DNA from 3 places in the Janthinobacterium sp. Mn2066 genome. Region 2 is predicted to be linked to each of the others. Evidence: predicted binding sites of a transcription regulator. Region 2 holds the regulator's gene; each other region holds the start of a gene.
What was found. Region 2 encodes LexA, which represses DNA repair genes until DNA is damaged. Its sites were predicted from a motif close to ACTGTATNNNNATACAGT; they were not measured.
Positions count from the first base shown of each region.

Region 1: the regulator LexA is predicted to act here: its motif matches at 5,956-5,973, upstream of ACL9RI_RS05365 (VRR-NUC domain-containing protein).
Region 3: the regulator LexA is predicted to act here: its motif matches at 7,851-7,868, upstream of ACL9RI_RS26735 (putative DNA modification/repair radical SAM protein).

Region 1 is NZ_JBMOUF010000002.1:458,114-467,841, reverse strand. Features, by position in the region: gene ACL9RI_RS05395 (winged helix-turn-helix transcriptional regulator) at 75-503, shown strand; gene ACL9RI_RS05390 (ATP-binding protein) at 637-2,901, shown strand; gene ACL9RI_RS05385 (hypothetical protein) at 2,951-3,148, shown strand; gene phaP (TIGR01841 family phasin) at 3,265-3,852, shown strand; gene ACL9RI_RS05375 (helix-turn-helix transcriptional regulator) at 3,969-4,592, opposite strand; gene ACL9RI_RS05370 (MFS transporter) at 4,589-5,812, opposite strand; gene ACL9RI_RS05365 (VRR-NUC domain-containing protein) at 6,011-7,669, shown strand; gene ACL9RI_RS05360 (ATP-dependent DNA helicase) at 7,666-9,728, shown strand, end outside.
Region 2 is NZ_JBMOUF010000015.1:114,464-124,191, reverse strand. Features, by position in the region: gene ACL9RI_RS24950 (inorganic phosphate transporter) at 1-10, opposite strand, end outside; gene ACL9RI_RS24945 (DUF47 domain-containing protein) at 55-681, opposite strand; gene ACL9RI_RS24940 (replicative DNA helicase) at 791-2,176, opposite strand; gene rplI (50S ribosomal protein L9) at 2,334-2,789, opposite strand; gene rpsR (30S ribosomal protein S18) at 2,817-3,107, opposite strand; gene priB (primosomal replication protein N) at 3,109-3,432, opposite strand; gene rpsF (30S ribosomal protein S6) at 3,451-3,837, opposite strand; gene lexA (transcriptional repressor LexA) at 4,091-4,729, shown strand; gene ACL9RI_RS24910 (cystathionine gamma-synthase family protein) at 4,930-6,171, opposite strand; gene purF (amidophosphoribosyltransferase) at 6,280-7,803, opposite strand; gene ACL9RI_RS24900 (CvpA family protein) at 7,843-8,331, opposite strand; gene ACL9RI_RS24895 (SPOR domain-containing protein) at 8,373-9,371, opposite strand; gene folC (bifunctional tetrahydrofolate synthase/dihydrofolate synthase) at 9,396-9,728, opposite strand, start outside.
Region 3 is NZ_JBMOUF010000019.1:65,736-75,463, forward strand. Features, by position in the region: gene ACL9RI_RS26700 (response regulator) at 1-2,535, shown strand, start outside; gene ACL9RI_RS26705 (TOBE domain-containing protein) at 2,532-3,299, opposite strand; gene ACL9RI_RS26710 (sulfate/molybdate ABC transporter ATP-binding protein) at 3,354-4,037, opposite strand; gene modB (molybdate ABC transporter permease subunit) at 4,043-4,714, opposite strand; gene modA (molybdate ABC transporter substrate-binding protein) at 4,737-5,495, opposite strand; gene ACL9RI_RS26725 (hypothetical protein) at 5,840-6,802, opposite strand; gene ACL9RI_RS26730 (TlpA family protein disulfide reductase) at 7,250-7,750, shown strand; gene ACL9RI_RS26735 (putative DNA modification/repair radical SAM protein) at 7,882-9,114, shown strand; gene ACL9RI_RS26740 (UdgX family uracil-DNA binding protein) at 9,120-9,728, shown strand, end outside.

The DNA of each region.
Region 1 (9,728 bases), on a different contig from region 2:
CGAATTGTAAGTACGTACCTTTTTGTAAGTATGAAGATAACCGTATAAAGACAGACGCCCCAAGGAACCCTATCATGGACATCGATACACCCGGCGCCAGCCTGCGCGCCGCCCTGACCCGCCAAACCCAGGGCGCGCAATTGATGGCGGCCGCCTGCCCTTCCCGCGCCGTGCTCAGCCATCTGACCAGCCGCTGGGCGGTGCTGGTGCAAGTACTGCTGCTGAGCGGCACCCGCCGTTTCAGCGAATTGCGCCGCGAAGTGGGCGGCGTCAGTGAAAAAATGCTGGCGCAGACGCTGGACGCCCTGGTCAGCGACGGTTTCGTGCTGCGCCAGGCGTATCTGGTGATCCCGCCGAAAGTCGAATACAGCCTGACGCCGCTGGGACGCGAAGCGGCCGAACGGCTGGCGGTGCTGGTCGACTGGATAGAGGATAATTACCCACGCATCGAACAGGCCCGGGCAGAGGTCCAGGCTGCTGGCGACCTGCCCAAGGTTGCTTGAACGTATTACTTGTAATCAATAATAGCCACACTCATCACTTACTTTTCCTTACCTTGCTGTAATATCAGCTCCACGGTTTCACAGTTTTACCATCAGTAGCGGATCTGCAGACAGGCATAAGGGGTGCAATGCCATGAATCAGTTGATTTCCTCTCTCACTGACCGGGCCAAGGTGCTGCTGGTCAGCAATGCGACGAATGATGTGCGCGAACTGCTGTACATGCTGGACCGGCATAACCTGGGCACGGGCGTGGCTGGCGATATCGATGAGGGCGTGCAACTGGCTGCCGGCGGCACCGACCTGATTTTGCTCGACACGGCGCTGGCCGGCACGAATATCGGCGCCACCTGCATGCGCTTGCGCAATGCCGGCGGACGCCATGGCGTGCCCTTGCTGCTGATGTCGGCCACGCCTAGTGCCGATGAGCAAGGCCGCAGCGTGGGCGCCGGCGCCAGCGACTACATCAAGATGCCCTTCGATGCGCGCGACGTGGCGGAAAAAATCCTCATGGAACTGGCGCTGTATAAAGCCGAGGCAGCAGATGCGCAGGCAGAGACCTCCTTCGCCGCCGATATCGCGCCGCCACGGCCCCTGCATCCGCAAACGCTGGAAGTCAATTACCACTCCATCCTGGCCGGCTCGCCCGACGCCGTGCTGCTGTTCGACATCGACAACGACGTGCTGATCGACGCCAACCATCTGGCCGAAGAGCTGTTCGGCCTGCCGCAGGCAGCGCTGCTGCAGGGTGGCCTGCGACCGCTGTTTCCCGATACACAGGCCGATGGCCTGCCGTCGATGCAATTGCTGCAAGAAAAGATCGACGCCACCCTGCAGGGCCGGATTGCGGCTTTCCGCGCCATCTGCCGCCATCGCGACCAGCACCCGATCGCCTGCGAAATCCGCCTGATGCGCCTGGCCGTGCCGGGCCGCCAGCTGGTGCATGCACGCGTGATCGACTTAACCGAACGCAACCTGGCCGAAGCCTTGCGCGCGGGACAGAATGCACTGCTGGAAATGGTCGCCAAGGGCGCGCCACTGATTCCCACCCTGGACCGCCTGCTGCTGCTGATCGAAGGCCAGTCGCGCGGCGTGTATTGTTCCATCATGCTGCTCGACGACGATGGGCTGCACATGCACAGCGCGTCCGGCCCCAGCTTGCCGCCCGACTACATGGCCTTGCTGGAAGGCGCGGAAATCGGCCCCGGCGTGGGCTCCTGCGGCACCGCCATGTTCCGTCGCGAATCCGTGGTCGTCAGCGACATCATGCACGATCCGCTATGGGCGCCCTACCGCGAACTGGCGGCGCAATTCGGCCTGCGCGCCTGCTGGTCGCGCCCCATCTTCAGCCAGGATGGAATCGTGCTGGGCTCGTTCGCCATGTATTACCGCGAAGTGCGCAGCCCGAACGCGCAAGACCTGAGCCTGATCGACGCGGCGACCGACATGGCCGGCATCGCGATCAGCCGCATGCGCCATGAACGCGAACTGCAGCGCCACCGCACCCACCTGGAAGACCTGGTGGCCGAGCGCACGGCCGCCCTCACGCTGGCCAATCAACAGTCGGAGCAAGCCAACCGCGAACTGGCGGCCGCACTGGAAAACCTGTCCATCACGCAAGCCGAACTGGTACGCCGCGACAAGCTGGCCGCGCTGGGCGCGCTAGTGGCCGGCATCGCGCATGAACTCAATACGCCGATCGGCAACAGCCTGGTAGTGGCCACCACCATGGCCGAAAACACGCGCGCCATCCAGGCCGGCCTGCAGGACGGCTTGCGCAGATCGGAGCTGGACACCTACCTGGGGCAGGCCAGCGAGGCGGACGCCATCATGCTGCGCAACCTGCAGCGGGCGGCCGACCTGGTCTCGGGCTTCAAGCAGATCGCCGTGGACCGCACCCGCTCGCAACGGCGCCAGTTTCCGCTGCGCCAGTTCATCGCCGAACAGGTCGTGCCCATGTCGGCGCAACTGAAAGAGGCCGGCGTCAGCCTGCTCCAGGATGTGCCGGACGACTTGGCCATGGACAGTTATCCGGGCCCCCTGGGGCAGGTGCTGGCCAATCTGCTGGAAAACTGTTTGCGCCATGCATTCGACGGCCGCCACGGCGGCGCTGAAAACAGCATCGGGATCGCTGCCCGCGCCAGCGGCGATGGGCAGACGATCACCATCTCGGTATCCGACAATGGCGCGGGCATCAGCAGCCACGACCTGCCGCATATCTACGACCCCTTCTTCACCACCAAACTCGGTTCCGGCAACTCGGGCCTGGGCTTGCACGTGGCGCACAACATCGTCACCGGCGTGCTGGGCGGACATATCGACGCTACCAGCGATGCCGGCGGCGGCGCCACCTTCACCCTGCAGCTGCCCGCCGTGGCGCCCCAGCCGGCCGACTCCTGAACGCGGGTAGCGCTACAATATGCGCACGCATTCCTGGAGGATTCCGCACATGATGAAATACTGTATCGCCATCGCCCTGCTGGCCGCCTGCGCCAGCGCCCCGGCCGAACCGGCCCCCTGGTACAAATGGCGCAGCAAGGTCGACGGCACCCTGTCGTGCGCCCAGTCCACCCTGGGATTTGGCTGGGAACTGGCTTCCGGCCCCTACAAAGATAGCCGTTGCGAAAAACCGGCGCCTGTTAAATAATGGGGGCATAACAACACGGGGCAACCGGCTTGACCTTAAGCGCTGGCGGCTGGTAATGCGGCAGCGTCGAACAAGTATGAAAGATAACAAGTATCTATTCAAACCGAGGAGACCACATGTTTACCAATCCCGAACAATTCGCCACGGCCACCAAGGCCCTGTTTGAATTCCAGCTGATGACCTTCAATACCCTGACCACCAAGGCGGTGCAAGGCGTGGAACAGGTACTGGCGCTGAACATGGCCACCGCCAAATCCGGCATCGAAGACGGCATCGCGGCCGGCAAGGAAATCAGCCAGGCCAAGGACCCGAAAGCGGCCGTGGCAGCCGCTGCCGCCCAGTTGCAACCAGGCGTGGCGGGCGCGAAAGCCTACAAGCAGCAGCTCGACGATATCATCAAGGAAATCCATACGGAATTCACCACCGCCGCCGAAGCCCACGTGGCTGAAGCGAAAAGCAATTTGAGCGCGCTGATCTACGACGTGACGAAAAACGTGCCGCCCGGCTCGGAAAACGCCGTCGCCATCGTCAAGGCCGCCATCGACAACGCCTTTCTCGGCTACGAGCAAGTGACCAAGGCCACCAGACAAGCCGTCAAAACGGTGGAAGAACAAATCGCCCGCGCCTCGGCGCAGGTGGCGCAGGCGTCGGAAAAAGCGACAGAGGCAAAACCGGCTGCGAAGCCCAAGGCTGCCAAGAAATAGTTACCCAAAAAAATCCGGGGTCAGTCCCTTCGGGATCGGAATATGTTTCACTGGAACATATCCCCCCGCCGGGTCTGACCCCAGTTTCTTGCCAGCGGTCTAAATCAAGCTCACCATCATTTCACCGGCCGTATCTTGTAAACACACCGTCTCCCCCCATCGAGCACATGCTCGCTGCGCTCCACCGTACAACCCTCCCCCAGCACCCGCTGGAAAATCGCCAGTTCCGAACGGCAGAAATTCTGGCAGGCGGTGGCCGCCGCGCAGATCGGGCAATGGTTTTCCACCAGGAGCATGCTGCCGTCATCCTGCACTTCCGCATTGGCCATATAGCCTTCCCCATCACGGACCAGGGCCAGTGCATTGACGCGCCGCAATAAGTCGCTGTCGCCATCGACCAGCTTGCGGTAAGCCGCTTCGCTGCTCTGTTCACGGGCGGCGATCAGCTTGTCGAGACCCGCCTCGCCAAACAGCGTTTTCACTTGCGCGATCAATTCCAGCGTCAGGTCGGCATGGCGGTCGGGAAAACGCGCATGGCCCGCCTCGCTCAATTGCCAGCGCCGCGACGGCCGGCCCACCTTGTCGGCCACGTCCTCATAATTCAGCAAGCCCTTCTCTTGCGCCGCCTCCAGCTGGCGCCGCACGCCCATCGAGGTGATGTCGAGCAGGGCCGCCAGTTGCTGCGCCGTTTGCGGGCCGCGCATCTTCAGCAGGAACAAGGTGTGTTCAAAGGTATTCATGCAGCGGCCCCGGTGGCAACGGGATCGCTGGCCGCCAGCTCGCGGCGCCAGGCGTTCAGGCGCCAGGCTGCCCAGGCGCCGCTGCAGGCGCCAGCGACCAGGATCAGGCGCGTATCGATCAATATCAGTACGGACCCCGTTAGCGCCACCACGATATTGGCGATGCAAAAGGTAGTGGCCAGCAAGCCCATCACGGCGCCCTGCCCGTGCGCGCTGAAGCGCTCGGCGCACCAGCCCTGGATCACCGTGTTGTACAAGGCATTCGGGATGCCGAACAGCACGATGGCAGCGATGCCCACCCAGATATTACCCACCGCCAAGGTCCCCACCGCCAGGGCCACGCCGCAGGCATACCAGCTGGCGCGCAGCAGCGGTGGCAGCTTGTTCGGCCCGCCCGTCAGCAGCGAAGTGATGGTCATCGTGCCGCACAGGCCCACATTCACCCAGGAAATCGCCTGCGCATTGTAGCCGGCCATTTCAACCAGCCACAGCGGATAGAACTCGTAAAAACTGGCCACGCCGCAGGTCAGCGCCAGCTGCACGATGAACAGGGTGCGCAATTGCTCGTGACGCAGCAGGTTCAAGGAATGGCGGTCGCGCGCTACCTGCCACCACGAGGTGGTCAGCAGCGATGGCGCTTCACGCGGCAGGGCGATGGCCACCAGCGGCACCACCAGCAGCAAGGCGATCGCCGCAATCCAGAATGGCACGGTGATGCCCCAGGCCAGGGTGGCCCCCGCCAGGATCGGCCCCAGCAGCCAGCCCAGGTAAAACGCCCCGTTCAGCCAGGACATGGCGCGCAAGCGCAAGGAACCCTGCAACTGGTCGGCCAGCATGGCGCGCGCCACGGAGCTGTTACCTTCCAACAAGCCAGTGATAAAGCGGGCGACGATAAACAGCGGGTACGACTGGATCAGCAGCGCCCAGGCCGTAATCGCATGGCCGAGCGCGGCGCCCAGCGCCGTATACATCAGCAACGGGCGGCGGCCATAGCGGTCGGACAGCGGGCCCAGCACGGCGGAACCGATCAGCAGGCCCAGCGGATTGATGGTCAGCGCCAGGCCGAACAGCAATTTGGACGGCAAGCCCAGGAAGTGGTTGAAATTATTTGCCGCTTCGGCCGCGAATAGCGGTGGCAAGATCGGGTAAGGCAGGGAGGCGCCGATGGTGGAAAGCAGCCCCAGCAAACAGGCGGCGGTGATCAGGACGATATTTTTCATGCAGCCTCGGTGTAGGTCTTGATAATGTGTGTATGGAAAAACTATACGCTCGAGCACGATATAAGTAAACTAAAATGTTTATTTATGTGTGCAGACAGGTCAGAAAGAGGAAATCGCTGGGCAAGCAGCGGGCGAAGGTTTAAACTGTATATAAACACAGTAAAATCTTTATCCATTCAGAGTTGCCCTATCGTCACCATGTTGAGAGTTCTGGAAAATCCCCTGTACTATCTGGACAATTTCCAGGGCGTGCTGAACTGGATCAGCGAACGCTACGCCGATTTGCTGAGCCCTGAAGAAACGCGCTTCATTCGCCAGTTCGCATTATTGCCGCTGGCTTCGCGCGCGCTGTTCGTGCGGCTGGTGATGCGCAAGGGCTGTTTGTTCCGCGCAAGCAAGCTCAACTACGAGGAAATTGGCGACACGCGCGCCGCCGCTCTGCCCTTGCTGGCGCTGCAATGGGTGGAACCGGACCCCGCCATTTCGCTCGATGCCTTGTTCGAACTGCTGCTGAAAGCCGAAATCAGCCAGGCATTCCAGCTTGCCGCTCCCTTGAAAGCGGCGCGCAAGGCGGAGCAGCTGGCAGCGCTGCGCGAGCAATATCCGCAGGAGCAAGCCTTCTCGGCCTGGCATCCTACCTCCGATGACGTGCTGTACCGCATCAACAATCAAGACCTGTGCGACCGGCTACGCCTGATTTATTTTGGCAACTACCACCAGGACTGGTCGGAATTCGTGTTGTCCGACCTGGGCGTGTACCACTACGAAAAGGTGGAATTTTCCAGCCAGTCGCGCGGTTTCGGCACGCGCCAGGATATCGAGCACTACGAAGTGCTGCACCAGTGCCGCGAGCGTTTCAACGAGGGCGAAGAAGCCGTCGACGTGTTGCAGCAGCTGGCGTCGCTGGCAAAGCGCGATGCACACAATTCCTGGCTGGCCAGCCGCCGCGAAAAACTGCAATTCCAGATCGGCCAGCACCTGGAAAAATGCCAGGACTGGATCACCGCCTACCGCGCCTACGCCGATTGCCGTTATCCCGGCGCCCGCGCCCGCGCCATCCGCGTGCTGGAAAAAGATGCGCAGCCACAAGCAGCGTATGACAGGCTGACGATAGCATTGCAAGCGCCGGAAAGCGAGGCGGAACGCCAGTTGCTGCTGCGCATGGCGCCCCGTTTGCGGCGCACCCTGGGCCAGCCGAAGCAGCCAGCCGTAGCGGCCGCGCAAGCGGTGCGCATCGACTTGCTGCTGCCGCCGCCCCAGCAAGCGTGTTATGTGGAAGCCGTGGTGCAGCAGCACCTGGCGCAAGACGATGCGCCCGTGTATTACGTGGAAAATACCCTGCTCAATTCGCTGTTTGGCTTGCTGTGCTGGCATGCCATCTTCAAGGCGATCCCGGGCGCCTTTTTCCACCCGTTTCACCGGGGGCCGGCCGACTTGCACAGCGCCGACTTTTATCCGCGCCGCAGCGGCGATTTCCAGGCTTGCCTGGCGCAGCTCGATAGCGGTGACTACCAGGCAACGATACGCGCCACCTACGCTGCCAAGGCCGGCATCGTCTCGCCATTCGTCAGTTGGGAAGTGCTCGACGATGGCTTGCTGGAACTGGCCCTGACTTGCATCCCCGCCCAGCATTTGAAAAAGGCGTTTGAACGTATCTTGCTCGACATCAAAAGCAACCGCAGCGGCTTGCCCGACCTGATCCAATTCTGGCCGGCCGAGCGGCGCTACCGCATGATCGAAGTCAAGGGTCCGGGCGACCGCCTGCAAGACAACCAGCAGCGCTGGATAGACTATTGCGCCCAGCACGCCATGCCGGTCAGCGTGTGCTACCTGCAATGGCAGGACGCGCAGCCATGAGCTATACCGTTGCCGTACGGGCACTGTGCGAGTTCACCGCCAAGGTCGGCGACCTGGACTTGCGTTTCACTCCGTCACCCACGTCGCAGGAAGGCATTGCCGGCCACGCCACCGTCACGGGCCGGCGCAACGATGATTACCAGCGCGAAATCAGCCTGAGCGGCGATTTCGGCCCCCTGCACGTGCGGGGCCGCGCCGATGGCTATGACCCGGCCCGGCGCCAGCTGGAAGAAATCAAGACCTATCGGGGCGAACTGGACAAGATGCCCGCCAACCACCGCCAATTGCACTGGGCACAGGCACGCATCTATGGCCATTTGCTGTGCCAGCAATTGCAATTGCCCATGCTGCGCGTGGCGCTGGTGTATTTCGATATCGTGAGCCAGAAGGAAACCATACTGCATGAAGAGTGCACGGCTGAAGCGCTGCGTACTTATTTCGAACAGCATTGCAGCTTGTTCCTGGAATGGGCCGAACAGGAAATGGCGCACCGGCAAGCACGCGATGCACAATTGACCGCCATGGCTTTTCCCCATGCCAATTTCAGGCCGGGCCAGCGCCAGCTGGCTGAAGCCATGTACAAGGCCAGCACCCGCTCCTGCTGCCTGCTGGCACAGGCGCCGACCGGCATCGGTAAATCGGTAGGCAGCCTGTTTCCCATGCTCAAGGCCACGGCTGCGCATGGCCTCGATAAAGTATTCTTTTTGGCGGCCAAGGTGCCAGGGCGGCAAATGGCGCTCGACGCCTGCGCCATCGTGAAAAACAGCGCACCGCTGCTGCCGCTGCGCGTGCTGGAACTGAGCGCCAAGGCCAGCGCCTGCGCGCATCCGGACAAGGCATGCCACGGTGAATCATGCCCGCTGGCCCGTGGCTTTTATGACCGTTTGCCGCTGGCGCGCGCGGCGGCGCTGGCCAGCGGCTTGATACTCGACAAGGAAGCCGTGCGGGCCATCGCGCTGCAGCTGGACGTCTGTCCATATTACCTGGGCATGGAACTGGCGCGCTGGAGCGATGTCGTCATCGGCGACTACAACTATTATTTTGACCACAGCGCCATGCTGTACGGCATGACGGTCGCCAACGACTGGAAAGTCAATGTACTGATCGATGAAGCGCACAATATGGTGGCGCGCACGCGCGGCATGTACACGGCTGAACTGGAGCAGGCCAATCTGAAAATGCTGCGCAAGATCGCGCCGGAAGCATTGAAAAAGCCGCTGGAGCGGGTATCGCGCCAGTGGACCGCGCTGCTGAAAGAGCAGGACGAAGATTACCTGGTCCACCCTGCCCTGCCGGAAAAATTCTTTGCCGCCCTGCAAAACGTGGCCACGGCTTTCGGCGACTACATGACCGAGCACGCGGCCGCGCTCGATGAAGAGCTGCAGCGCTTTTATTTTGACGTGCTGCTGCTGAACCGGCTGGCCGAAAGCTTTGGCGACCATTCGCTGTTCGACGTCAGCAAGACGGCCAGCGGTTCCACCGTCTGCATCCGCAACATCGTGCCAGCGCCGTTCCTGGCATCGCGTTTCGAAGCGAGCCGCAGCACGGCCCTGTTTTCCGCCACCCTGAGTCCGTGGAATTACTATAGCGACACGCTCGGCATGCCAGAGGGCACGGCCTGGGTCGATGTGGAGTCGCCATTCCAGGCCGAACAGCTGGCCGTGCGCGTGGCCGACACGATTTCCACCCGCTACCAGCACCGGGCAGCTTCGCTGTTGCCCATCGCCGAACTGATGGCGCGCCAGTATGCCGATGCACCCGGCAATTACCTGGCTTTTTTCAGCAGTTTTGACTACATGGAAAAGACGGCCGCCCTGTTCGCGCAGCATTTTCCCGGCGTGCCCATCTGGCTGCAGCCGCGCCGCATGGACGATGGCGCGCGGACACAGTTTTTGGGACGCTTCGGCCTGGAAACGCGTGGCATCGGCTTTGCCGTACTGGGCGGCGCATTTGGCGAAGGCATCGACTTGCCTGGCGCGCGCCTGATCGGCGCCTTTATCGCCACGTTGGGCTTGCCGCAGATCAATCCTGTCAATGAACAGATACGCCAGCGCATGGG
Region 2 (9,728 bases):
GTATGGTCATTGTTTATATTCTTTTCTGATTCTGGTTCAGGACATGCCCAACGCTTACGCGTTTTCGACGATGATGCCTTCGATGATATTGGACACATCTTCGCAACGGTCGGTCACGGTTTCCAGAATTTCGTAGATCGCTTTCAGCTTGATCAGGTTGCGCACGTCCGGTTCGTCGCGGAACAGCTTGGACATGGCGGCGCGCATCACATGGTCGGCATCCGATTCCAGGCGGTCGATCTCTTCGCAGATGGCAACGATCTTGCGCGAGTTATCCATATTGTGCAGCAGGGCAACAGCGTCGCGTACTTTCTCGGTACAGGCCAGCACCAGTTCGGCCAGGCGCTTGGCTTCTGGCGTGACGGCTTTCAAGTCATACAGGGAAACGGTCTGGGCCGCATCTTCCAGCAAGTCCAGGATGTCATCCTGGCGCGTGATCAGCTGGTGGATGTCGTCACGGTCGATCGGCGTGATGAAGGTCTTGTGCAGCATTTCCACGGTGGCGTAGGTGACTTTGTCCGCCTGTTTCTCAATGCTTTCGATCGCATGCACGCGGTTTTCCAGGTCATCGAAATTGGTCATCAGGCCAAGCATCTCTTTTGCGCCTTTAACGCACAGTTCTGCGTGCTGGTTAAACAATTCAAAAAACTTGCCCTCAGTGGGCATCAAGCGTCCAAACATGTCATTCTCCGTTAAGCATTGAGTCGTGTTATTTACTACAGAAAGCCGCCCCCGTTTTGCGGGGGCGGCCAATGGAATTAGCAGTGCTGCTCTGTGCTAGTCGCCTTGCTTAGTCACCTTGATAAAGCGCCAGGCCACCACTGTAATTGCCAAATTTGGTGTACTGCCCCATGAAGGTGAGGCGGATGCTGCCGATCGGGCCGTTACGCTGTTTGCCGATAATGATTTCGGCAGTGCCCTTGTCGGGCGAGTCGGGGTTGTAGACTTCGTCGCGGTAAATGAACAGGATCACGTCGGCATCCTGCTCGATAGCGCCCGATTCGCGCAAGTCCGACATCACGGGACGCTTGTTCGGGCGTTGCTCCAGCGAGCGGTTCAGCTGGGACAGCGCGATCACGGGGCAACCGAGTTCTTTCGCCAGGCCTTTCAAGCCCCGCGAAATCTCGGAAATCTCGGTGGCGCGGTTGTCGCCGGGGGTGTTGGCCGACATCAGCTGCAAGTAGTCGACGATGATCAGGCCCAGCTTGCCGCATTGGCGCGACAGGCGGCGTGAGCGGGCGCGCAGCTCGATCGAGTTCAGCGCCGGCGTTTCATCGATGTACAGCTGCGCGTCATTCATCTTCTGGATCGCGTTGGTCAGGCGCGGCCAGTCTTCGTCGTTCAGGCGGCCAGTCCGCAGACGGTGCTGGTCGAGCTGGCCGACCGAGCCCAGCATACGCATGGCCAGCTGGGCGCCGCCCATCTCCATCGAGAACACGGCGACCGGCAAGCCGCTGTCGATCGCCACGTTTTCGCCGATATTGACGGAAAACGCCGTTTTACCCATCGATGGACGGCCGGCCACGATCACCAGGTCGCCCGGTTGCAAACCGGACGTCATGCGGTCGAGGTCGATGAAACCGGTGGGCACGCCCGTGATTTCGCTCTGGTTGTCGCGGCTGTACAGTTCGTCGATGCGCTCGACCACCTGCGTCAGCAGCGGCTGGATCGCGGTCCAGCCCTGGGCGCCGCGGGCGCCCTCTTCGGCAATCGCGAAAATCTTCGATTCGGCCTCGTCGAGCATCTGCTTGACTTCCTTGCCTTGCGGGCTGAAGGCCGTGCCCGAGATATCGTCGGCCACCGTGATGAGCTTGCGCAGCACGCCACGGTCGCGCACGATCTCGGCATAGCGCCGGATATTCGCGGCCGATGGCGTGTTTTGCGCCATGGCGTTCAGGTAAGCGAGTCCGCCCACGTCATCGGCCTTGCCGAGCTGGGTCAGGGTTTCAAAGACAGTAATGACATCGGCTGGCTTGGAAGCGTTCACCATCTTGACGATTTGCTCGAAGATGATGCGATGGTCATAGCGATAGAAATCCTCCGCATGCATGAAGTCGGCAATGCGGTCATACGCAGCATTGTCGCGCAGCAGGCCGCCGATGACGGATTGTTCTGCTTCGATCGAATGCGGCGGAATACGGAGGGAATCCAGTTGTGGATCTGAGGGGGCGTTCATGGCGCGAATTATACCTGCTTCGGCGTCAAGGCAAAAAAAAAGGGCTGAAAATCAGCGAAAAAGTCACGACAAATATACAAAAAACAGACGACAAAAAAGCCGGGCAAGCCCGGCTTTTCATCATGCGGCAACGCTTGCGGGACGAGCCCGCAGACGATTACGCGTTCGCGTCAGCGACGACAGCGATAACAACTTCTACAACAACGTCGGTGTGCAGAGCAACCGAAACGTTGTGCTCGCCAACAACTTTCAGCGGGCCGGTAGGCATACGGATTTGTGCTTTTTCAACAGCAAAACCTTGCTTGCTCAGCGCTTCAGCGATGTCGAAGTTGGTGACGGAACCGAACAGACGGCCATCCACACCCGCTTTTTGAGCAACTTGAACGGTCAGGCCGTTCAGTTTTTCGCCTTGAGCTTGCGATGCAGCCAGTTTAGCAGCAGCAGCTTTTTCCAGTTCAGCGCGCTTGACTTCGAATTCAGCCACAGCGGTAGCCGTAGCACGACGTGCCAGGCGTTGTGGGATCAGGAAGTTACGTGCGTAACCGTCTTTAACTTTGACGACTTCGCCGAGGTTACCGACGTTAACAACTTTTTCTAACAGAATGATTTGCATAGTTCTTCTCCAGGGATATCTGACCGATTAAGCGTGGTGCAGATCGGTGTATGGCAGCAGCGCGAGGAAGCGTGCGCGCTTGATTGCGGTGTCAACTTGGCGCTGGTAGTGCGCTTTGGTACCGGTCAGGCGTGCTGGCATGATCTTGCCATTTTCCTGGACGAAATCTTTCAGCGTATCGACGTCTTTGTAGTCGACTTGTTCAACGTGTGCTGCGGTGAAGCGGCAGAACTTCTTACGTTTGAACAATGGGTTTTGCTGTTTGCGTTTTTCTTTAAGCTTGAGCTTATTTTTGTCGAACTTTTTACCGAATGCCATGTCAGGCTCCTGTATCTAAAAATGCGCTAGTCACTGTGACTGCACTAAAATCAATGATGTGAAACACCAAACTCTTGCTGTTGCGGCTTTTTCTGGCCAGAAAACCTGTGAACTGATACACACCGCCCAAGCTTGCCTGACTGAAGCGGCCTGAAATTTCGCCAGCGGCAAGCGCGGCAAGTTCAAACTCGGTCAAACGGGCAATACCGGCCTCCATTTGCTGCGAACTGTGTTGCAATACTGCATTCACAATCGGCACGCCTGCCGGGGTGTAGCGCAATGTTTCGCGCTCGGCAATGATGGCGGTAACTTGTAGCTGGTTCAGCGCAGGTCCTGTCAAGAATTAAGCGGCGACGGCTGGAGCAGCTGCTGGTGCTTCGGTGCGGTGGCTTTTGGCCGCGTCTTCACGTTGTACCGATTTCATCATCGGCGAAGGAGCTGTTTCAGCTTTCTTCATTTTAACGGTCAGGTGACGCAACACGGCATCATTGAATTTGAATGCTGTTTCCAACTCGACCAGGGTCTCGTTGTCGCATTCGATGTTCAGGCAGATGTAGTGTGCTTTAGGCAGTTTCTGGATCGAGTAAGCCATTTGACGGCGGCCCCAATCTTCCACGCGGTGTACCGAACCGCCGCGGGTGGTTACGCTGGCTTTGTAGCGTTCGATCATCGCGGGCACTTGCTCGCTTTGGTCCGGATGGACGATAAAGACTATTTCATAATGACGCATGCAAACTCCTTCAGGTCGGATTGATAATCGCCCACCTCGGCGTCAAGACGAGTGTGGGAAGGTCAGCCGAAGATTATAACCGCTCTTGGCAAACTATTCAACCATTCCCTGTTTCGCGCCCGCCAACACTGCCGCGCCGACAGTTTTCCTGGAAAATCCGTCAAAAAGCCTGAAATAGACTTGCATAGTCGGCGATACTGTACAAAAATACAGACTGTTCATATAGACAGCATTTCACGATGCCCCCAACCCCATGATCAAGCTGACAGCACGACAAGAACAAATCCTGAACCTGATCAAGGACGCGATTGAAAACACGGGCTTCCCACCGACCCGCGCCGAGATCGCCACCGAATTGGGTTTCAAATCGGCCAATGCGGCCGAAGAGCATTTACAGGCGCTGGCACGCAAGGGCGCCATCGAAATTTCGCCCGGCACGTCGCGCGGCATCCGCCTGATCGGCGCCGCCGCAGCCGAACCGCTGCCGGCCAAGGTACCGGCCGCGCTGCTGATGTCCCTGCCGCTGATCGGCCGGGTGGCGGCCGGCTCGCCCATCCTGGCAGAAGAAAACCTGGAAGCGAGCTACAACGTCGACCCGGCCCTGTTCTCGGCCAAACCCGACTTCCTGCTGAAAGTGCGCGGCTGGTCCATGCGCGACGCCGGCATCATGGATGGCGACTTGCTGGCCGTCAAAAAGATCGACAGTGCCAAGAATGGCCAGATCGTGGTGGCCCGCATCGGCGACGAAGTCACCGTCAAGCGCTACAAGAAGACTGGCGCCATGATCGAACTGTTCCCGGAAAACCCGGACTTCAAGGTGATTACCGTCTCGCCGGAAGATGAGTTTGCCCTGGAAGGTCTCGCAGTCGGACTGATGCGCAGCTGGCACTGATTGGGCACACCTTCATAAACCCACTGCGCAGCCCACTCTCGGGCATCCGTTGCTCGCCATACCGAATGTATGGCTGCGCTACTCAACCCGATATCGGGCTTGCTCGCTACGGTTTCTGAAGGCGCGGCAACGTTGCCATATCGCGAGCAAAAAAGGGCCGCAACATGGCTGTTGCGGCCCTTTTTTATTGCCCGGACGTTTTATACGTCCAGCGCCTGACGGAAGTCTTCCAGCAAGTCCGCCTCGTCTTCAATACCAACTGAAACACGGATCAACGATTCGGCGATGCCCATGCTGGCGCGGCGCTCGGCGCCCATTTCATAAAAAATCGTGTGGGCGACGGGGATCACCAGGGTGCGCGTGTCGCCCAGGTTGCTGGCGGGAATCGCCAGATTCAAACGATTGAGGAAATCGAAGCAATCGATGCCGTCTTTCAGTTCAAAACTGAACAGCGAACCATAGCTGCGGAACAGCTCGCTGGCGATGCCATGCTGTGGATGGCCCGCCAGGCCAGGGTAATGCACGGCCGCCACGCGCGGATCGGCCGCCAGCATGGTCGCCAAGGCCAGCGCGTTGGAGCAGGTGCGGTCCATGCGCAAGGCCATGGTTTCTGCGCCCACGGAGATGTGGTGCGCCGCTTCCGGTCCCAGCGAAGCGCCGAAGTCGCGCAGGGCCTTGGCGCGGATTTGCGCGATGCCCCACTGGGCTGGCGCCGCTTTTTTGTAATTCTCGAAAATATTCGGGTACTGGGTCCAGTCGAACACGCCGGTATCGGTCAGGCTGCCGCCCAATGCGTTGCCGTGGCCGCCGATCGACTTGGTCAGTGCATTGACCACCAGCCCCGCACCGACTGCTTTCGGGCGGAACAGGTAGGGCGTGGTCATGGTGTTATCGACCACGTACAAAATACCCTTTTCACGGCACAGGTCGCCAATTTTTTTCAGGTCGGCGATCTGCGTGCGCGGATTGGCGATGGTTTCCACAAACACGATGCGCGTGGCGGGCGTGATCGCCGCCGCCACGTTGGCCACATCGGTAGCATCGACAAAGGCGACGTCTATGCCCTGCCCCGTGACGGTTTGCCACAGGCTGTTGGTATTCCCAAACAAAAAGGCCGACGACACCACCTGGTCACCCGCGCGCAGCAACGATTGCACGATGGCGCCGATGGCGCCCATGCCGGTGGCGAAACACAGGGTCGCCAGGCCATCTTCCATGTTGTTGACCTTGTCTTCCAGCGCAGAGACGGTGGGATTGCCCTGGCGGCCATAACGGAAGCCTGGCTCCTTGCCCTGGAACACGGACGCCAGCTGGCGCGCATCGCTGTAACCGAAGGCAACCGAGGTATGCACGGGCTTGTGCAGGGAACCATGTTCGATGCCCTTGCGGCGGTCGTTATGCAAGATGGTGGTGGTGAAGCCGTATGTTTTTTTTGTTGTCATGATGAAAGTTCCAGATACGCTTGCTACTTAACCCTAAAGCAAATGCTGGGGTCAGACCCGGCGGGTCTGACCCCGAAAAAAAGCCCGGCGCGCAGGCCGGGCAGAATATTACGCTTCCGTCGTCGCCAGGTTCAGGTTCAGCTGGGAACGCGGGGTGTCTTCGGGCGCGGCCGCCTTCGGATGGTGGCGCGCGTATTCCAGGCGGTCCAGGTATTCCTGCGACACGTCGCCCGTCACGTAGACGCCATCGAAGCACGACGCTTCAAAGTTGGTCAGGGCCGGATTCACGTCGGCAATCGCTTGCTTCAATGCATCGATATCCTGGTAGACCAGGTAGTCGGCCGTGATTTCGCGGCAGACTTCTTCCGTCGTGCGGCCATAGGCGATCAGCTCGTCGCGGGTCGGCATGTCGATGCCGTACACGTTCGGGAAGATCACCGGGGGCGCGGCCGAGGCAAAGATGACCTTTTTGGCGCCCGCCTCACGCGCCATCTGCACGATTTCACGGCTGGTGGTGCCGCGCACGATGGAATCATCGACCAGCAGCACGACCTTATCCTTGAATTCGGACGGAATCGCGTTGAGCTTCTGGCGCACGGATTTCTTGCGCGCTGCCTGGCCCGGCATGATGAAGGTACGGCCAATGTAGCGGTTCTTGATGAAGCCTTCGCGGTATTCGATGTTCAGCGCCAGGGCCAACTGGATGGCGGCCGGACGCGACGAGTCGGGAATCGGCATGACCACGTCGATGCCGCCCTCCGGCAATTCGCGGCGGATCTTTTCAGCCAGGTATTCGCCCATTTTCAGGCGCGTGGCGTACACGGAAGCGCCGTCGATCACGGAATCGGGACGGGCCAGGTAGACGAATTCGAACACGCAAGGGTTCAGGCTGGCATTGTCGGCGCACTGGGCGCTATGCAATTGCTTGTCTGCATCGATAAACACGGCTTCGCCCGGGGCGATATCGCGCACGAAGCGGAAGCCCATGCCTTCCAGCGCCACGGATTCGGAGGCGATCAGGTATTCGATGCCCTGCTCCGTTTCATTGATGCCCAGGCACAAGGGACGGATGCCATGCGGATCGCGGAAGGCCAGCAAGCCCACGCCGGCGATTTGCGCCACGGCAGCGTAGCCGCCCTTGACGCGGCGGTTCAACACGGTCACCGCCTTGAAGATGGCTTCCGGGTCCAGCATCAGGCCGGTGGTGGCCTTCTGGATTTCATGCGCCAGCACGTTCAGCAGCACTTCCGAATCGGAATCGGTATTGATGTGGCGGCGGTCGTTCTTGAACATCTCCTGTTTCAACTGTTCCCAGTTGGTCAGGTTGCCATTGTGCGCCAGGGTGATGCCGAACGGCGCATTCACGTAAAACGGCTGTGCTTCCTCTTCGCTCGACGAACCGGCCGTCGGGTAACGACAGTGGCCGATGCCGGAATTGCCTTGCAGCGAACGCATGTTGCGCGTGCGGAAGACATCACGCACGAGGCCATTGGCTTTGTGCATGGAAAACATACTGCTGTGATTGGTCGCAATCCCTGCCGCGTCCTGGCCGCGATGTTGCAGAAGCAACAATGCGTCATAGAGCAATTGATTGACAGGTTGATGGGAAACGACGCCGACGATGCCACACATGGTGTGCTCCTAAACTGTGCTACTGATTTTAAAAAAATTTCAAAATTTCACATGCTGCGCATACGCGACAGGCAGATAAGGCTTGACGGAGCGCGCGCCCTGTTCGGCGAGCGGGCTGAGCAGCGCGTTTTTCCAGAACGGCTGCTGGGGAATGGAGGTCATGCCGCACAAGATGACGACGGTCAGCACAATCACAAGGCCGCGCGCCACGCCGAACAGGCTGCCCAGGGTGCGGTCGGCCAGGCTCAGGCCCGTCACCTTGACCAGCGCGTCGACCGTCATGCCCAGCAATCCCATCAGGATGCGCACGCCGATAAACAGCACCACGAAGGCCAGCAGCAAGCGGATGGCTTCGCCTGGCACGGCTTCCGGCAGGAATTTCGCCAGGGTCGCGCCATAGGCGTTGGCAATCACGAATGCCACCACCCAGCTGACCAGCGACAGCATTTCCTTGACCAGGCCGCGCATGGTGCTGATCAGCACCGAGGTCACCAGCACGAACAGCACCAGGTAATCGAAGATCGTCACGCGCGCTCAACCTTGTTGTAATGTCACGCAGGCCACAGGGATCACTGCGCTACCACGCTGCCGCCCAGGCCCAGCTTTTGCAGCCTGGCCAGTGTCTTTTCCGCGTCTTCGCGGCTGCCCGATGGCCCTACGCGCACGCGGATGCGCTCGCCGGACGCGCTGGACACTTTTTGCGTATAGGAACTGATGCCCGCGTCGCGCAATTTATCCTGCAATTCGTTGACCTTGTCTTGCGTGGCCAGCGCGGCAACCTGCACCACGAACTTGCCGCCAGCAGCGTCGTGCGGCTTGTCCTGCGGCTTGGCGGCCTGGCTGACCGGCTTGCCTTCCAGGATCGCCAGCGCGCGCGCCGCATCGTCGCTGGACTGGGCCGGCTTGGCTGGTTTTTCCACTTTCGGCTCGGGCTTCGGCTCGGGCCTCGATTCCGGCTTGGGTTCGGGTTTTTCGTGCTTGGGCTCTGGCTTCGGTTCCGGCTTCGGCTCAAGCTTGACAGGCTTGGGCTCCGGCTTCGGTTCCGGCTTGGCCTCTATCCTCGGCTCCAGATACTCCGGCTTGGCTGGTGCGGCAGCAGCCAGCACGGGTGCCGGTGCCGGCGCCGGGACCGGCGCAGCAGGCTTGGCCCTGGCCGGCGCTGGCGTATCGACGATTTCTTCGGACTGGTCCAGGCCCTGGTCGTTAGCGGCCGCCTGGGCTGGCTGCGCTGGCAAGGGTGCAGGCGCTGCCGCCGGTTTATCTTTCGACGGAATCTCGATGGCGATATCGTTGACGGGCGCCTTCGACTCCGAGTCGAGCAGCATCGGCAGGCCGATGGCCACCCCCAAGGCCAGGGCGACGGCGCCGATCAGGCGGCGGCGCGCGCGTTTTTTCTCTGGCAAGGCCGGGTCCGGCGCTTCCTTGCCGCCACGGCGCGAACCGCCGCCACCCGAAGTGTTGGCGGCGCGCTTGCGGTTAGTCGCCTGGGCTTCGCCAGGGACATAAAAGCCGCTGTCTTCGCCAGAGGATTCTTGCTTGTTTTTAAATAGTTTCGAGAACAAGCCCATGCGTGATTTTCAGTCGAGTGTGTGTCAGTGTAGTGAGGATTTCCGGGCCTTCATCACACCGGCAACGGTGAGGAAAGATCCAAAGACCACAATTCTATCATTCTCACCGGCCCGACTCATTGCATTTGCAAAAGCTTGTGCAGGTTCATCAAAAATAGACACGGTATGCTCGCTGCTATCAGGTTTATCTTCCAGCAAGATCTGCACCTTGGCTGCCAGTTCCGAAGCCGTGGCTGCGCGCGGCGAAGGCAGGCCCGTCAGGCACCAGTGATCGACATGTTCCGACATGGCAGCCAGTACGCCATCGATATCCTTGTCATGCATGGAACCGAAAACCGCATAGGTGTACGGGTGGAA
Region 3 (9,728 bases), on a different contig from region 2:
CAGGCCAAGGTCGGCAAGAATGGCTATTATTTTGTCCTCACGCGCGACCCCGTGCCCCTGTATGTGCTGCACCCGGACACCAGCCGCCTGCTGCAGCCCCGTTCGCCAAACGCCAATCTGGCCACCACGCAATTGCTCAAGCAGGACGGCGAGGGCAGCATGATCAGCACCAATAGCCAGGGCGTGACGGCCGTCAACAGTTTCCAGCGCCTGAAATCGGTCAACTGGCTGCTGGCTGCCTCCTTGCCCGTCGATGACGCCTTCGAACCGTTCGACGGCGTGCTGTACCGGCTGGTGCTGTGGAGTATCTTCGCCTCGCTGCTGGCCGCCCTGGTGCTGGGCTGGGTAACCGTGCGTTTGCTGTCGCCGCTGGTGCGCCTGCGCGACACCTTGCTGGCCCTGCGCGTCAGCGGCAGCCGCTTTACGCCCATCCCGGTGCAGCAGCGCGACGAAATCGGCGAACTGACCGACGCCTTCAATGGCTTGATGAGCGAGCGCGAACGGCTGCAGCAGGAAGTCGAGGTGCGCGCCGGCGAGCTGGAACAGGAGCGCGACCGGGCCGAAGCGGCCAACCGCGCGAAGAGCGATTTCGTGGCCAATATGAGCCATGAAATCCGCACGCCCCTGAATGCCGTGCTGGGCATGGTGTATTTGCTGGGCAATACCCGGCTCGACACGGAACAGCGCAAATACCTGACCATGGTGCGCGTGGCGGGCCAGTCGCTGCTGGGCATCCTGAACGACGTGCTCGATTTCTCGAAGATCGAGGCGCGCCGCATGGACTTGTCGCCGATCGAATTCGACCTCGATGAGCTGATGAATACCCTGGCCACCACCATGACCATGAATGCCGGCGAAAAGGAGCTGGAACTGGCGATCGCCGTCGAACCGGACGTGCCGCGCCGCCTGGTGGGCGACGCCCAGCGGCTGCAGCAAATCCTCGTCAACCTGGCGGGCAACGCCATCAAATTTACGGAAAGCGGCGAAGTGGTGGTGGCCGTCAGCCTGGCGCAGGACGAACCGGGCCAGCAAAACCGTTCATGGCTGCGCTTCGAAGTGCGCGACACGGGCATCGGCATGACGGCCCAGCAGCAGGAACAGTTGTTTACCGCTTTCTCGCAGGGCGACCAGAGCATCACCCGGCGCTTCGGCGGCACGGGCCTGGGGCTGGCCATCAGCAAGCACCTGATCCACATGATGGGCGGTGAAATTGCCGTTACCAGCAGCGAAGGCAAGGGCAGCCGCTTCTGGTTCAGCGTGCCCTTCGACGTGCTGGCCCAGCCCGAGGCCGAACGGCGCACGCCGGCGCTGGGGCAGCTGCGCCTGCTGGTGGCCGACGACAACCGCACCAGCCGCGAGCTGATCGTCAAGCTGATCGAGGCCTGGGGCTGGAATGCCGACCAGGTCGATTCCGGTTTCGCCGCCATCGCGCTATACCGCGAACGGCTGGCCCAACAAGAACCGTACGATGTGGTGCTGGCCGACTGGCATATGCCGGTGATGGACGGCCTGGCCACGGCCAAGGCCATCCGCGAGGCGGCGACGGGCCAGCGCCAGCCCATCGTGGTGATGGTCAATGCCTTTGCCCGCAACCACCTGGAAGAAATCTCCAGCGCGGCCGAAGCGGACGTGGTGCTGATGAAGCCGATCACGGGCTCGAGCCTGTTCGACGCCCTGCACCAGGCCCTGAGCGCCAAGGACAATGACGGCGAAGCGCGACTGCATGCACAGCCCGCAGGCACGGCGCTGGCCGGCATGCACTTTTTGCTGGTCGAAGACAATCATTTGAACCAGGCCGTGGCACGCGGCATCCTGGAACACATGGGCGCCACCCTGGACGTGGTGGCCGATGGCTTGCAGGCGGTGGAACGGCTGCGCGCAGAAGCACTGCGCTATGACATCGTGCTGATGGACATGCAAATGCCCGTCATGGACGGCTTCAGCGCCACCCACATCATCCGCACGGAGCTGCGTTTGACCTTGCCCGTGATCGCCATGACGGCGGGCGTGCTGGCCTCCGAGCGCGAACGCTGCATGACGGCCGGTATCACCGACTTCATCGCCAAGCCGGTGGTGGTGGAAGAAATGATGGAAGTGATCACCCGCCACCTGCCGGCACGTCCCCATGCGCCCGTTCTGGAAAAAACCGCGGCGGCGCCGGTGGATGAAGACGTATTTTCCATGGCCCCCCTGATGCGCGTGATGGGGCACGACGCCAAGGGCAGGGGCGTCTTGCGGCGCATGGTGGAAGATGCGCTGAACAAGGGCATGACGCCCGTGCGCGAAGCCGAGACAGCCTTGCAGGAAAACCGCCACGGCGACGCCGCGCGCATCCTGCACGGCTTGCGCGGCTCCGTCGGCACCCTGGGCACCAAGCGTTTGATCCAGGCTGCGTTTGCCGCCGAAGAAGCGATCCATACGGAACGCCTGGATGAGGTGCCGGCGCTGCTGGCAAAAGTACGGGAAGAGCTGGAGCAGGTACTGGCAGCCGCGCGCGCGTGGCTGGCGCGGCTGCAGGATGAAGACTGGGCTTAGGCAGGTACGCCCAAAATCACGCTCGACGCTTTAAAGATCGCCGTCAGCTTGCCGCCTTCGGTAATCCCCAGGTCGCTGCTGCTTTGATTGGTGACAATCGCGGCGATGGTGCCGCCGCCGGGCAGGTCCAGCACTACTTCCGTATTCACGGCGCCCGTCTGCACGCGGGTCACGCTGCCCGTCAGCTGGTTGCGGGCCGAGAAGCGGGCGCCTTCGCTGTCGGCCACCAGGATCACCGAGGACGCCTTGATCAGCGCGAACGCTTCCACGCCCACGGCCAGGCCCAGGCTTTCGCTGCTGTCGCGCGTGACGATGGCGACGATGTGTTGGCCGCCCGGCAGTTCCAGCACGACTTCATCGTTGACGGCGCCCGTCTTGAGCTGGGCAACCTTGCCCAGGAATTGATTGCGCGCGGTAGTTTTCATGGCCATTCTCCGTATGAGTAAAAGATCGTCGGCGATGCCTTCCGCCTGGCTGCCCAGCTGGCGCAGATAGCGTGCATGCTCGCGTTCGATGATACGGAAATTGTCGACCAGCTGGCGCCCGCGCGGCGTCAAACGCGTGCCGCCGCCGCCCTTGCCGCCCGTCAGGCGCTCGACCAGCGGTTCGCCGGCCAGGTTGTTCATGGCGTCGATCGCGTCCCAGGCCGCCTTGTAGCTCATCTTGACGGCCTTGGCGGCCTGCGTGATCGAGCCATGTTCGGCGATGGCGCCCAGCAGTTCCACGCGGCCCGTGCCACCCAGGTTTTCGCCGCCCACCGTCATCCATACCGAGCCTTGCAGGCCGATTCCTGCTGTTTTATCCGCTACATTATCCAATTAGGCCGCCTTATTCTCTGCACTATCGATCTGGCCGTCGCGCAGGTAAAGCACATGTTCGCCCAGGATGCGTGCGTCTTCCGGATCGTGGGTGATCAGGATGATCGGCACTTCCAGGCGCTGCTGCCACTGGCTCAGCTCCAGGCGCATTTTGACACGCAGGGCAGGGTCGAGGGCGGCAAACGGTTCATCGAGCAGCAGGGCGGCCGGATCGGATACCAATGCCCGCGCCAGCGCCACCCTTTGGCGCTGGCCGCCAGACAACTCATCGGGATACTGGTGCGCCAGTTCCTGCAAATGAAACGCGTCGAGCCACTGGTCGACTTTTTCCAGTTTGGTGCGCGCACGCGGATTGAACCAGCCCCGGCGCAGGCCAAAACCCACGTTCTGGCGCACCGTCAGGTGGGGAAACAGCGCGTAGTCCTGGAACAGGTACGCCACGTTGCGCTGCTGCGGCGCCAGGTTGATGCCGGCGGCGGAATCGAACAGGGTGCGGCCATTCAGGCGGATATGGCCTTCGCTGGGCGTAAACAAGCCGGCGATCGCCTTCAAGGTCATGCTCTTGCCGGCGCCGGACGGGCCGAACACGGCGATGCGCTGGCTACTGGAGGTGCATTGCACGTGCAAATTAAAACTGCGTTTGCCGGAGCGCAGGGTTGCGCGGATGTCGAGGTCGAGTTGCATAGGCTTTATTTGTGAACGATGCGCCCCGGCGCCAATCGGCCAGCGGCCAGCAGCACCACGATGCAGACGGCAGACGTGATCAGCACCAGCATGTTGGCGGCATCATCCTGGCCCGCCTGCACCGCTTCATACACGGCCACCGACAGGGTTTGCGTCTTGCCCGGGATGCTGCCAGCGACCATCAGGGTGGCGCCGAATTCACCAAGAGCGCGCACGAAACCGAGCAGCACACCCGCCAGGATACCGCGCCACGCCAGCGGCAAGGTCACGCGGAAAAAGATGCCCATTTCAGAGATGCCCAGCACGCGGGCCGCCTGTTCCAGCTGCCCATCGACCGCTTCAAACGCAGCGCGCGCCGGCTTGAAGACGAGCGGAAACGCCACCACCGTGGAAGCGATCACGGCGCCCTGCCAGGTGAAGATCAGGTTGATGCCGAAGTGTTCCTGCAGCCAGATGCCCAGGGTGCCGCGCCGGCCCAGCAGCACCAGCAGATAGTAGCCCAGCACCGTGGGCGGCATCACCATCGGCAGGGTCAGCAGGGCGTCGAGCAAATCGCGCCCCGGGAAGCGGGCGCGCGCCAGCAGATAGCCGGTGCCGATGCCCAGCAATAAATTCAGCGCCGTGGCCCACGCCGCCACCTTCAGCGACAGGGCCAGCGCGGTCCAGGCGATATCCATGCAGTGCTACTTCAGTAAAAAATTATGGTTTCTTGAAACCGTATTTTGCCAGGATGGCTTGTGCTTGCGCCGTTTGCAGATAGCTGACAAAACGCTTGGCTTCGGCCGCGTTGGCGCTGCCCTTGATGGTAGCGATAGGGTAGGTTACGGGCGTATCGAGCGGGATTTCCAGCACCACCTTGACCTTGTCTTTCACGATGGCGGCATCGGTGCCATACACAAAGCCGGCATCGACTTCGCCACGCGCCACATAGTCCAGCGACTGGCGCACATTCAGCGTGCTGATGGCCTTCGGTTGCACGCTGTCCCACAGGTTCACTTTTTTCAAAGCGCCTTCCGAATAGCGGCCCACGGGCACGCTGGCCGGGTTGGCAATCGCCACGCGCGTCACGCTTTTTTGCGCCAGGTCATCCAGGCGCTTGATATCGAGCTTGCTATCGTGCGGCACGATCAGCACCAGGCTGTTGCCGACGAAATCGTGACGGTCGGCCGCCAGCACCAGGCCCTGCTTTTGCGCCGCATCCATGGTTTCCTGGTCGGCCGAGGCAAACACATCGACCGGCGCACCCTTGACGATCTGCTGCAGCAGCACGCCCGACGCGGCAAAGTTCAGGGACACTTTACTGCCCGGATACTGCGCCTCATAACTCTGTGCAGCATCCTTGAACGCATTCGTCAGGCTGGCGGCAGCCGACACCACCACTTCACCGGCAAAAGCCGACGAGGCGGCAGTAGCAAGCAGGGCGGCACTGAGGAAGGTAGCAAGAGTCTTGAGGCGCATGGTCGTATCCCTTATTAGATGAAGAACAGGACCGTAATATACACTGATATATAGCGTTGCTGTTGTTGCATGGGTCTGCCATACCGGCAATGCTTCACTCAATATTATCCGCGACGCAGACGACATCGCAGTTGACACTACGCCGGTATGGTTTTGTCATGTAACGTAGTATTTGACAGATAAAGAAAAAATGTTAAATATAAAATAATATTGCCTGATTATAAATTTAAATATCTACCTTACCTCGTACACATATGACAAGCCTATGTCTCTGCACTATTTTATTTTTCATGATCCGCAACGATCCATTTTCGTTGCGGAAATTTAGATTACTTTGACAATATTTATTGTGAAGTTATTGTATTAGCCATAAATGACAACAGTGCAGACGATTTTGGATAATTATTACGATTAAGGGTAACAGCAGTATCAAATCTCCAGTTCATAACATAAATCACAGGAGAGTTTTTATAATTATTAATAAAATCCCAATATAACTGAATCTGATCGTGCAATTGTTGATCTGTCATACCAATTGGCGTTGATGGTGGCACCAATACCCATTTCTGACTATTTGGATTATTTGCTGGCGCAACACGGTTATACGATATCCACATATCCGCTACAGACCAATTATAATTATCAATGCCGATCCAATCCGGACTACTCTTATCAGTCGTGGGACAAGCAGAAATCGGAGCGCCGTTTTGTACTTCTTTTACATTATTTACATCTTTTGATTGCCCATAAGACAATACTGTATATATCGGCATATTAAGCCCATATGCCTTCATTGCCTGTCGAAGCGTACATACATAACTTGCGTACTGATACTGTACATAGGTCTGGTTTGATTGCAATGCAGGATTTCCAAACGGTTCATCAATAAAATAAATAGCTGATGGAATATTTGATGAAGTTCCTATATTGAATGCTATCCTCCAAATATTTGACCAAGATCCCATCGATTGGCATTGAGTATTATTAACTGCACCGGGACATATATCAAGTATGGGAGAACCGCCTGGTGAACCAGATCCAGCATTGATAGAAATAGCACATTTATTTCCGATACACGCAGAAGAATTTAAATTTTCTATCGTGTGTACCACATTCAGATTTGTGGTACTAAATCCAGTACCGGATATTATATTTAACGCATCCGTTGCACTATAAGGTGGATTACCACCTTGGTAAAAATCCAACCAATCATAACCATAATATTTTATATTAGAGTTAGGTCCACCTGCAAATGCAGAGCCACATAAAAATAGCGTAGCTACTACGGATAAAATAATTCTTTTCATTATCATTCCATGCCTTTATCGTTAACAAAATTAACAAATAATTTATAATCAAAAGACAATCATATTGAATATAAATTTATAAATTTACATTATCATTGAAATTAAATACAATGAAATTATTAATTATAACTCATTAAGTGATGTTAAATTAAATAGTGAAAGATATGCATAACTAAGTTACTGTTAAAGGGATTCAAGGAGTGGGTCAACCTGTACCCGACTCCCGTGCCCCCCGCTCCGCGTTTTCGACAAGCAAAAGATACCGCAGCGAGTAGCGTACCGAGGTGTATTCGTGCCTCAGACTGAAAAACGAAATTCAGCACCGGATTGACGGGAATGCCACATCGATAAGGCTATGGGTCTACGGATGATCATTGCGACAATGTGTGTATTTCCAGGCAATCATCCTTGCTATGCTCTGCTACCCCATCATTCACTTGGAACATAATGACTACGCGCTGGCTGTTTGCCATCCTGTTGCTGCTTGCCAGCCCTTTTCATGCAGCCCATGCCGCGCCCGGTGCAGGCGACATGGCTCCCGATTATCTCGGTAAAACGATTGATGACAAGGAATTATCTGTCGCTGACTACCGGGGCAAGGTGGTGGTGGTGTCGTTCTGGGCCACGTGGTGCCCTTATTGTATGAAAGAACTCCCCATCCTGGAGGGGATACAGCAGACGGCAGGGGCGGACAATGTACAGGTCGTTGCCATCAACACAGAGGATCGCGCCGTCTTCCGCAAAGTCAGGCGTGCGCTGAGCAAACTGACGCTGAACATGTCCTATGATCCGGGCAAGAAAAGCGCCGATCTGTATGGCGTCAACGGCATACCGCATTTGCTCATCATCGGCCGCGATGGCCGCATCCGTAATGTGTACCGCGGTTACGACGAATCCTCGCTCGAAGGCATCGTGGATAGCTTGAATGCCGCCACTGCCAATAATTGACGAGACAAACCAGGCTGCTACCGGCGGTGGCAATCCTTAACGCGGTGCCGGGAACATCGCTGGCACAGTGATGGCGTACATCGCGCCGGTTTGCTGATATACTGTATAAAAACACAGTATATGAGCGTATAATGGAATTGACTGACAAGCTGGAGATCCTGGCCGATGCGGCCAAGTACGACGCTTCCTGCGCCAGCAGCGGCGCGCCCAAACGCGACTCCATTGGCAAGGACGGCTTCGGCGCCACCACCGGCATGGGCATCTGCCACAGCTACACGCCCGATGGCCGCTGCGTCTCGCTGCTCAAGATACTGCTGACGAATTACTGCCTGTACGATTGCCAGTACTGCGTCAACCGCCGCACCTCGAACGTGCCGCGCGCCCGCTTCACGGTGGCCGAAGTGGTCAAGCTCACCACCGATTTTTACCTGCGCAATTACATCGATGGCCTGTTCCTCAGTTCCGGCATCATCCAGTCGGCCGACTACACCATGGAGCAGCTGGTACAGGTGGCGCGCGAACTGCGCGAAGTGCACCAGTTCCGCGGCTATATCCACCTTAAAACCATACCGGACGCCGACCCGGCCCTGATCGCCCAGGCGGGCCGCTATGCCGACCGGCTCAGCGTCAATATCGAGCTACCCACGCAGGACAGCGTGCAAAAGCTGGCGCCTGAAAAAAGCGTGCATACCATCAAGCTGGCGATGGGTTCCATCCGCCGCAAGCTCGATGAAAAAGCCGCAGAACCAAAGTCGCCGCGCTTCGCACCGGCCGGCCAGAGCACGCAAATGATCGTCGGAGCGGATGCCAGCGACGACCAGAAAATCCTGTCCACCGCTGAAACGTTGTACAGCAGCTACAAGCTCAAACGCGTGTACTACTCAGCCTTCAGCCCCATCCCGGACAGTCCGAAAAGCGTGCCCCTGGCGCCACCGCCCATGCTGCGCGAACATCGCTTGTATCAGGCCGATTTCCTGCTGCGCAGTTATGGTTTTCAAGCCAGCGAATTGCTGCCGGCAGAAGGCGGCAACCTGGCGCTGGACATCGATCCCAAACTGGCCTGGGCGCTGGCGCACCGCGAGCATTTTCCGCTGGACCTGAACCGCGCAGCACCGCATATGATCGCCCGCGTGCCCGGCATCGGCCTGCGCAATGCGCAGCGCATCGTCGACCTGCGGCGCTTGCGCCAGGTGCGTTATGCCGACCTGTCGCGGCTACGCTGCAGCATGAAAAAAATAGCCCCCTTCATCATCACGGCCGATTATTTTCCCTCGCGCGACACCTGCCCCTCCGACCAGCTGCGGCGCGCCATGGCCGACGCGCCGCAACAGATGAACCTGTGGCCGGAACTGCAGGCAGCGTGAAGAACATGGTCGTGCGCCGGGTGCAATCGTTTGATGAGTGGCGCGTGGCGGCGCGCGGCTTGATCGCCAGCGGTGTGCCACCGGCAGTGGTGCAATGGCAATCGCTGGTGAATGATGGCGACCTGTTTTCAGGAGTGATGGAAGAGGCGAATGATGAAACGCCAGCTGATGCACCGGCCTTGCGCCTGCCGCGCCAGCTGGTCGAGCTGCTGGAATGCGCCGCCTGCTACAGCGCCATCGACCGCTGGGCTTTTTTATACCAGGTACTGTGGCGCTGGCAGCGCGGCGAGCACGATGTGATCTCGCCCGCCGACCCCGATGGCGCGCGCCTGCACGGCATGGTCAAGGCCGTCCACCGCGAAGAACACGATATGCATGCCTATGTGCGTTTCAGGGAACGCACAGACACCGCTGCCAATGATGATGCGCCGCGCTTTGTGGCCTGGTTCGAACCCACCCACGAGGTGCTGCCACAAGTGGCCCGCCACTTCGCACGTCGCATGGGTAGCATCAGCTGGATGATCGCCACGCCCACGGCCACCATGATGTGGGATGGCGCCACCTTGCACGCCGGCCCCGCGCTGCTCAAGGGCGCAGCCGATATCGAGGATGAC